DNA from 4 places in the Enterococcus sp. AZ163 genome. Region 1 is predicted to be linked to each of the others. Evidence: riboswitches for the same ligand, from Rfam matches in the RefSeq annotation. Region 1 holds a riboswitch; each other region holds the start of a gene.
What was found. A riboswitch is a leader RNA that binds a small molecule or an ion and turns the genes downstream of it on or off. The one in region 1 is predicted to bind thiamine pyrophosphate.

Region 1 (2,200 bases):
AAATCAATACTTGGCAATCTTGAACTTTTTCTAAGAGTTCTTTTTTTGGAATCACGCCTTCATTTTCAAAAATTTCGTAATCTAAGTCTGCTTCATCCAGTAACTTAGTGCCCCTTGTTGGAATTTTGGCAGAAAGAAAAATACGACTCATAGTATCAACCTCATTTCTATGTATAGAATATAGCACGAAATTATTTTTTTAGCTTGAAGGAGGCAATTTAATGAAATCAATTCTTTTTGTATGTATGGGTAATATTTGTCGCTCACCAATGGCGGAAGCTATGTTTCGGAATCAATTTGAACAACGGAGCGAATCGGCAGAATTTACTGTAGATTCAGCAGCAACTAGTCGTTGGGAAGTTGGTAATTCTCCTCATCACGGTACGCAAAAAATCTTAAAAGCGCACGGTATCAGCTCGAAAGGTATAAGGGCACGTCAAATAACAACGGATGATTTCTACCGCGCGGATTATATCATTGGAATGGATCGTGAAAATGTGGAGGATTTAATGCTCTTAGCACCGGAAGGGACACATAGGAAAATTCATTTGTATTTAGACTTAGTCCCTGAAAAAAAAGGCCAAGGAATTCCTGATCCTTGGTATACTGGTGATTTTGACGAAACCTATAGTTTAATTGAAGAAGGTTTGCCATACTGGTTAACTTTTTTTGGAGAGTAGTTTTTATTGTAATTTTGCTCAATTTTAAGTAAAATCAGAGTACAGCCAAGGAGGAAACTGACATGAAGAAGATACCTGAAAAAGCTAAAAAAAATTTAATTAAGGCCTTTTCTAGTTCATCCTTCCGTTTTTTGTCTGATTTTCTAAATGATTCTGCTGATAAACGTGCACAAGAGCAGGCGAATCAAACGATAATGAGTCAACTCAAAACAGCTGCCTTACACAATAGTTTAGTTGTTTTGCAAGTACAGAATGAAAAAGATTCGGAAAAATATGAAACCGTCTCAGGTTGGCTGCCTAAAGCGATTGGCAATGATTCTTTAGTTGTTCGTACGCAAGATAATCAATTGCAAATGCTGACGGTAGATCGTATAAAGAAGGTGACTACGTTGGCACCTAACGGCGATCAGGAGCGAGTATCACGTTAATTGTTTGTATTAGGTAAATAGTGTGCTATACTATAAGAGTAAAAAATACTAAAAGAATAATACTGTCACAAAGGGGAGCCTTCGGGCTGAGAATGAGGACACTCTAAACCCTAGTACCTGTATCGGTCATGCGAGCGTAGGAATTGTGATGAAGTAAATATATTTACTTCTCCTTTGTGAACTGTATGTTCAAAAGGAGGAGTTTTTTTATGCACAACAAAACGAGAATTATGGTGGAAGGAACAATTGTAGCTGCATTAGCTTTTATGCTTTCGCTGATTCCCACTAACATCGGCAGCAGTTTCACAATCTCATTAGGAATGATCCCATTAACAATTTTTGCTCTGAGACGGGGATTAAGACCCGCTCTGTTATCAGCATTCATTTGGGGAATCCTACATTTTCCAGCAGGAGATGTTTACTATTTAAGTCTCTCACAAGTATTAATTGAATACCCGATAGCATTTACCTTTGCTGGTTTTGCCGGGATTTATGCAACCAAAGTTCAACAAGCTTTACTGAACAATAACTCTCGAGAAGTAACAAAAAATATTATTTTAGGCAGTTTGGCCGGGACTGGGGCTCGATTCTTTTGGCACTTTATTGCCGGCGTAGTCTTTTGGGGTAGCTATGCATTATGGGGAATGAACCCGTGGATGTTTTCTCTTATCATGAATGGTGCCAGTGGGATAGCCACCGGAATTTTTACAGCGACAATTACAATAATTGCTGTAAAAAAGGTACCACAGCTATTTTTACCTCGTGATGCCGCTAAATTGGAAATAAAAAGTAGATAAACGAAAAAACCACTTTTGTCAGTTATGATAAAAGTGGTTTTTTAGCGAAAGGCAAAGGCTAAATCATCTTTCTCCAACGACAAGCTCCATTTTTGGCGACCAAGGTCATAAGTTAATGTCCCCATTTTTTGATCTTGTTTATAAGTAGGTTGGTGTTTGCGCCAACCTTTTTCGTCAGATAAATAAATTGGTACGCGATAAAGTTTATTTTCAAGCTTAGCTTGTGAAAAACAGAAAACAGCTCCTTCTTGAAAGATCGGATACAAATCTTTCAAGATTTCTCCATCTAAGTGAG
Region 2 (2,200 bases), 2.0 Mb from region 1:
TAACATTAGGTGTACAACAAAAGAAATATGGATTAAAATAGCACGTGTCAGTAATTAATCGATTTCTTTATGCTATCATTATACAATGGAAAACGATAAAAATCAATAAATTTCGATTAAAGGAGAAAATAATGTTAAAAAGCGAACGCCACAAATATATTTTGAGCAAAATAGAGGCAGAAGGTAAAGTTTTAGTAAACGATCTCACCAAAGAATTAGAGGTAACGGAAGATACAATTCGAAAAGATCTTCAAGAACTAGCTAAGCTTGGACTTGTCCAACGCGTTCACGGTGGCGCGCTAAGATTGGATAACACCAACCTGCCATTTGAGCACCGAATTGATCAACACTCAGTCAGCAAAAAAATGCTAGCCAAAAAAGCAGCATCACTAATTGATGGAAAAAAAGTAATCTACATTGATAGTGGTACAACGAATCTTTTTTTCGCAGAGAACATTCCTAACGATTATAGTGGGATAGTTATCACCAATAGCCCTACGATTGCATTAGCATTATGCGATCATGAGCATATTACCATCAATTTGTTGCCTGGTGAGTTGGATAAACATTCTAAAGTATTAAAAGGCTCTGCTACATTAAAAGCAATTGAAGGTATCAATATCGAGCTGTGTATACTGGGTATCTCTTCAATCGATATTGAAAAAGGGATCACTGTCCCATCATTTGAAGAAGCTGCAATAAAAAAACAATTGCTTCAACAAAGTTCTCATAAAATCGGTATTGTAACGAAAGAAAAAATTGGCACAACTTCAACTTTCTTTGTTGATAGTGCTACTTCTTTAGATACTATTGTTACGGAAAAAGGAATTAATAATGCTATCTTGGAACCTTATTACAATCTAGATCTAGACATTCATCAAGTATAAAACAAAAATGATTAAAACCCGTTTATCGTTTTTAATCGTTTTTTGTTTTACTGATTTTCAAAAGTATGTTGACGAACAAATCAAAGAAATGTATTATTAAAAACAATTAAATAAAGATGCAGGGGGACGCACAAGCGTTGAGAAGGTTAAAAACCTGACCCTTTGAACCTGTTGGTTAAGACCAGCGTAGGGAGCATGTCAAAAAAAAGAATCATTTTTGGTTATTTTAGGCATTTTCTCTATTGGGGAAAATGCCTTTTTATTTTAATTAATTTCAAGAAAAGAGGAAGAAAAATGGAAGCAGGTATCGCAATTCAAGTACTACCAAAAGTAGAAGGTGAATCAGAAGTTGTTCGTGTTGTTGATGAAGTAATCGCTTATATAGCAAGCACAGGATTGACTTATCAGGTTGGGGCGTTTGAAACAAGTATTGAGGGAAATTATGATGAATTGATGGAGATCGTCAAAAACTGTCAACTGATTGCAATTAAAGCGGGATCTCAAGGCGTATCTGCTTATGTAAAAATCACTTACAAACCTGAAGGAGATGTGTTTGGGATTGAAGAAAAGACGAAAAAGCACCAGCATTAACCTCTACTCTGGTGTTTCGGTACTCGTCCTTCTTATGGTGTGGCAAGGTGTTAGTTCGTTAGGATGGATTCCAACGTTCATGCTCCCTTCTCCTTTACAGGTTGGTCAGGCCTTTATCAATGATTTTGATTTACTATTGTTCCATTCCAGAATCACATTGATCGAAGCGTTATTAGGTTTATTTTTAGGAATGTCACTGGGGATCGCAGTTGCAATTTTTATGGATAACTTCGAAAGAGTGAAAAAAGCTATCTATCCCCTGCTGATTTTAACGCAAACTGTTCCCACTGTTGCTATTGCACCCTTATTGACAATCTGGTTTGGTTTTGGCGTTTTACCAAAGGTTGTTTTGATTGTCATCACTGTGTTTTTCCCAGTATCCGTTGCTATGTTGAATGGCTTTTCTTCTGTTGATCAGGATGAATTGCGGCTATTACGTTCGATGGGAGCAAATCGCAGACAAATTTTCTGGCATATCAAGATTCCCGCAAGTCTTGGTGATTTTTTTTCTGCTCTAAAAATCGCTGTGACTTATGCAGTAATTGGTGCGGTTATCTCAGAATGGCTGGGCGGCTTTGAAGGATTAGGTGTCTATATGACACGAGTACGAAAATCTTATGATTTTGACAAGATGTTTGCAGTAATTTTTTTGATTTCATTAATTAGTTTATTACTGATGGCATTGGTCAATTTGGCAGAAAAATTGGCTATGCCCTGGAAAA
Region 3 (2,200 bases), on a different contig from region 1:
AAGTAAGAACCGTTCACTAATGATTACTGCTCGTTTTTTAGGAACACTTTACTTAGAACATTTTCTTTTTCAACAGACAAAGGATAGATCGCTTTTAGAAAATGCACTCAATTATTTGAATGAATCTCTCGAAATATCTATCTTTCTTCATGATGGTGAGGATAATCGCGATAGTATTCTTAACAGTGATTTGATTGCTGAGGTTCACGAAGAGTTATCAAAATTAGACAATTAAAAAAACAAACAGATCCCGTTATGTACACTACTTGACACATAACGGAATCTGTTTTATCTGCTTAAATAGTCTATCCTTCTTGATTCATCGCCATTTCCCAAAAATCATATTCCATTTTACTACTAATCACAAAAGCATCAATCATTTGCTGTTGTTCATCTTTCCCACTCGCTTCATACAATCGGTCCAAAACCGCCCGCTCTTTCAATATTCCTTGGGCTGCTTCTTCACCTGAATAGGTTTCAATCCAGCGCTGGTACAATGGATTTGGTGAACCTGATTGAATTAGCCGGACTCCAATTTCCTGATACAACCAAGCACATGGCAGCATTCCAGCAAAGGCTGCGTTAGGCGTCCCGTCAATCAACTGACGATACATGTGAGAAACATAGTGGTAAGCCGTTGGTGCGATTGGTATTCCAGCAATTTCTTTGTCAGTAATTTTAAGTTCGTCAAAAAAATCTTCCCGAACCGCAATTTCTCCTAAACGAAGATTTTCCCCATTCTCTCTCAATAGAGCAATTACCTCTTGATCGTCTGCTTGATCGGCGATTAATTCATAAAGTTTGCTGAAGTGTTCTAAATAATAACGATCCTGCAACAAATAGAAACGAAAAATCTCTGGTGATAAAGTCCCGTCTCCAATTGCTTGAACAAAGGGATGAACAAAGCTTCCTTCCCAGTAAGATGCTGCCTCTTTACGTGCGATTTCTGTAAACATTTATACCCTCCATATTCTTATTTTGGATCTAAAAAAGCACCCTCCTCAAAGTAAGTGCACTAAGGAGACTGCTGGTGAAGGATGACAAAATAAAACCCGATCACAAAAAAAATGATCGGGTGTAATAAAATTCTGTCTAAAAAATGTTACACAATTCCCTGCGTCAGTACTAGCTGTTTCAGGTTCAATGGGTATAATCTCAGCTTCAAAAGCACCCCTAGTGTTCTTATTCGATTAATAAAAGTATAGCATATCCCTTAATGAAAAACGATCATAGGTTTAGCCATTTTATTTAAAAAGTTTCCATCTATGTCCAATAATGGGCTAATCCCCGTAAAATTAATAGGTGCATTGAAAACCAACAATTAGTGAACACGGTTTTTATCATCAGTGATTATTGAGTCGCAGCAGTCATTTTTTCTTCTGAAAGCTTGCTTTTATAGGTATCATTCATTTTGAATTTTTATTTGCGGTAAACTTTTAATGCTGTTTATAGAGGTATTCACTACGTACTAATTAAAGTAAACCTTTATAAAAGTCGATCTATTAGCAAAAATAACGACCATCCTGTTATTACCCCTAACAACATCACAATTCCTCCTGAACTTCTTCTTGTACCTAGTCTAATCCCAATTGAAAAAATATAGTTAGTTATGTCCAAAACGGTTGTTTTTATGGCTTAAATTAACGGCTAACTTCTTTTCTTTTTTTGCGGTAAACAAGCATGACTAAAAAAGACAAGCTCCCATGTGGAAACTTGTCTTCCCTATTAGTCAGGAATTTCAGTGCCTAAGCCTTTCTCACGAGCCTTCTCAACAATCTGCCCCGCTACTACTAAATCTAGAACAGCAGTACCAACTGATTTGAAGATGGTAATTTCTTGATCAGAAGTTCGTCCTTCTACCTCGCCTAGCAAGATTTGTCCTAATTCACCCGAATACTTTTCTTTCGGAATATACTCTTCTTTCAGCGGAGTAATAAAATCTCCTGCTGCATTAAGCACGCCTTCCGTTGTATCAAAAATTACTCGATCTGCTCGTTTGATTAATTCTTTAGGAATTTCAAACATACTTGGAGTGAAGGAGCCGATTCCATTGATGTGTGCACCATCCTTAACCCAAGCAGATTCGAAGGTTGGTTCATTGGAAGGAGTTGCAGTTGTGATGATATCCGCACCTTCTACGCATTCACGACTCGTTTTTGTTGGAATTAACCGAACTGTACAACCTTCTTGACGAGCCTTA
Region 4 (2,200 bases), 330 kb from region 1:
CTTTAGTAGTCATCCAAAATTTAGTAAATGATCTCTCCCTGGAAAAAGAATTAGGGAAGAAAATCGAATAAGGCCAGCAGCTTTTGCTGACTTTATTCATGTAATTCTAAAGGCAAGCCGTCAGGGTCGAAGAAGAAGGTCATTTTTTCACCAGTAAATGCATCGATGCGGATGGGTTCACAGGCGACTCCGCAGCTTTCTAAGTAAGCGATCGTTTCTTCAATGGCATCTGTTTTAAAAGCTAAATGACGTAAACCGCTAGCCTCAGGATAGCTTGGGCGTTTTGGTGGACCTTGCAGAGCAAAGATTTCCAATTCAGCACCATTAGCCAGCTGCAAATCCAATTTATAGTCCTGACGTTCCTCTCGATAGTTTTCTCTTAAGATGGGAAGCTTCAGAATATTCACGTAAAAGTTGCGAGCTTTTTGGTAATCAGAAACAATTATCGCAATATGATGGATTGTGGAAAATGTTGGCTCTTGCATAAAAAGCTCCTTTCTATGTGGTAAGGATAGCACAGCTTTTAGGATAAATCTGCTGAGATACCTGTTAGAATGAAAAAAACTATGCTATACTTTAACCACAATTTCATAAATAGAAACATTTGGGGTGCTGCAAAGCTGAGATTATACCCATGGAACCTGAAACAGTTAGAACTGGCGCAGGGAAATGTCATACAACCATGAATCTCGCCCGTCCATTTATTTGGTCGGGCTTTTTTTAAGACTCCTCTTGCTTCTATTTAGTGAGGAGTCTTTTTTGTTTTTGAAGATAAGGAAGGATGTTGAAGGTTGCAAAGAGAGAAGCTGCAGAAAATGATGTTGTTGGCAATGATGATTGCTCTAGATGTAGTTTTGTCGCCACTTTTCCGAGTAGAGGGGATGGCGCCGATGTCGAGTGTGATGAATGTGCTGGCAGGGGGATTACTAGGGCCTTTATATGGAACCTTGATGGCACTGTGCTGTGGAATTATCCGAATGTTGTTGTTGGGAATTCCACCATTGGCATTAACAGGTGCCGTTTTTGGGGCATTTTTAGCTGGACTATTGTATCGAATGACCAATAATTTATACGGAGCTATTTTGGGAGAAATTATCGGAACGGGAATTATTGGTTCGTTACTATCGTATCCAGTAATGGTCTTGTTTACCGGAAGTCAGCAGGGAATGTACTGGCTGATTTACACCCCTAGATTTGTCGGGGCTACCTTGATTGGATCGCTGGTCGCCTACTTTGTATGGAAGCTTTTGTATCGGGTGCCTGTATTTAAAAGATGTCAGCAATTATTTTTGAGGAGTGAGCAAGCATGAACGGATTATCTGAAATGGTCAAAACAATATTTCCTTTAGCAACATCACCGTTGGTTCAGTGCATTACCAATGAAATTACCTGTGAGTCAATGGCAAATGCTTTATTATACATCGGTGCTAAACCGGTAATGGCAGATGATGCCCGTGAATTTCCAGCCTTTTTCCAGCAAACAGACAGTTTATTGTTGAATTTAGGTCATATTTCGCCACAGCGAGAAGCCAATATTTTAGAAGCCAGCCGTTTTGCTGAGGAGAATCATAAGCCGACGGTGATTGATGTGGTTGGCTTGGCAGCCAGTCCTTTGCGAGCAGAGCTGACTCAGCAATTAATGAAAAAGCAGCCTGAGGTAGTGAAGGGGAATATCTCTGAGATGCGGGCATTATGTATGTTGGAAAGCCATGGACGAGGGGTTGACGGGAGTTCGTTGGATCAATCGGAAGCAGCGCTAAAAGAATTAACAGCAGCGCTGGAAGTCTTAGCCGCCGAGTATCCACACACGACTTTTCTTGCTACAGGCGCAGTAGATGTGGTTGTAAATCAGACGACTAATTGTTTGCTGCAAAATGGTGTGTCTGAGCTTGACTGTTTTACCGGAACTGGAGATATCGTGGGGGCTTTAATTGCGGCATTATTAGGGATAGGATTAGAAGCTTTTCCGGCGGTTGCAGCAGCAGTAAGTTATTTTAATTGCTGCGGTGAAAAGGCGAAGGAGCTGGTGCCAGAGGGCTTGGCTGATTTTCGTCAAGCCACATTGAACCAATTGTCACTATTGATGAATCAGGAATGGTACAAACAAGTGAAGGGGATAATACGATGAAAAAAGAGCTGCTAACACTCTATCTAGTTACTGGACGTTATGATTTCACAGAGGAACAGTTTTTAACTATCA

Region 2: linked by a shared signal. The riboswitch ahead of IGI46_RS11170 (thiamine-binding protein) and the one ahead of thiT (energy-coupled thiamine transporter ThiT) in region 1 are both predicted to bind thiamine pyrophosphate.
Region 3: linked by a shared signal. The riboswitch ahead of tenA (thiaminase II) and the one ahead of thiT (energy-coupled thiamine transporter ThiT) in region 1 are both predicted to bind thiamine pyrophosphate.
Region 4: linked by a shared signal. The riboswitch ahead of thiW (energy coupling factor transporter S component ThiW) and the one ahead of thiT (energy-coupled thiamine transporter ThiT) in region 1 are both predicted to bind thiamine pyrophosphate.

The regions. Positions count from the first base shown of each region.
Region 1 is NZ_JBIPAO010000001.1:316,357-318,556, reverse strand. Features, by position in the region: gene IGI46_RS01675 (2-hydroxyacid dehydrogenase family protein) at 1-151, opposite strand, end outside; gene IGI46_RS01670 (low molecular weight protein-tyrosine-phosphatase) at 222-680, shown strand; gene IGI46_RS01665 (hypothetical protein) at 743-1,108, shown strand; TPP riboswitch at 1,170-1,268, shown strand; gene thiT (energy-coupled thiamine transporter ThiT) at 1,318-1,905, shown strand; gene IGI46_RS01655 (hypothetical protein) at 1,947-2,200, opposite strand, start outside.
Region 2 is NZ_JBIPAO010000001.1:2,346,581-2,348,780, reverse strand. Features, by position in the region: gene IGI46_RS11175 (DeoR/GlpR family DNA-binding transcription regulator) at 132-887, shown strand; TPP riboswitch at 998-1,097, shown strand; gene IGI46_RS11170 (thiamine-binding protein) at 1,083-1,478, shown strand; gene IGI46_RS11165 (ABC transporter permease) at 1,447-2,200, shown strand, end outside.
Region 3 is NZ_JBIPAO010000002.1:518,906-521,105, forward strand. Features, by position in the region: gene IGI46_RS20875 (NB-ARC domain-containing protein) at 1-235, shown strand, start outside; gene tenA (thiaminase II) at 306-956, opposite strand; TPP riboswitch at 1,095-1,185, opposite strand; gene IGI46_RS20885 (ornithine cyclodeaminase family protein) at 1,726-2,200, opposite strand, start outside.
Region 4 is NZ_JBIPAO010000001.1:648,670-650,869, reverse strand. Features, by position in the region: gene IGI46_RS03285 (helix-turn-helix domain-containing protein) at 1-71, shown strand, start outside; gene gloA2 (SMU1112c/YaeR family gloxylase I-like metalloprotein) at 93-485, opposite strand; TPP riboswitch at 596-685, shown strand; gene thiW (energy coupling factor transporter S component ThiW) at 792-1,310, shown strand; gene IGI46_RS03270 (hydroxyethylthiazole kinase) at 1,307-2,128, shown strand; gene thiE (thiamine phosphate synthase) at 2,125-2,200, shown strand, end outside.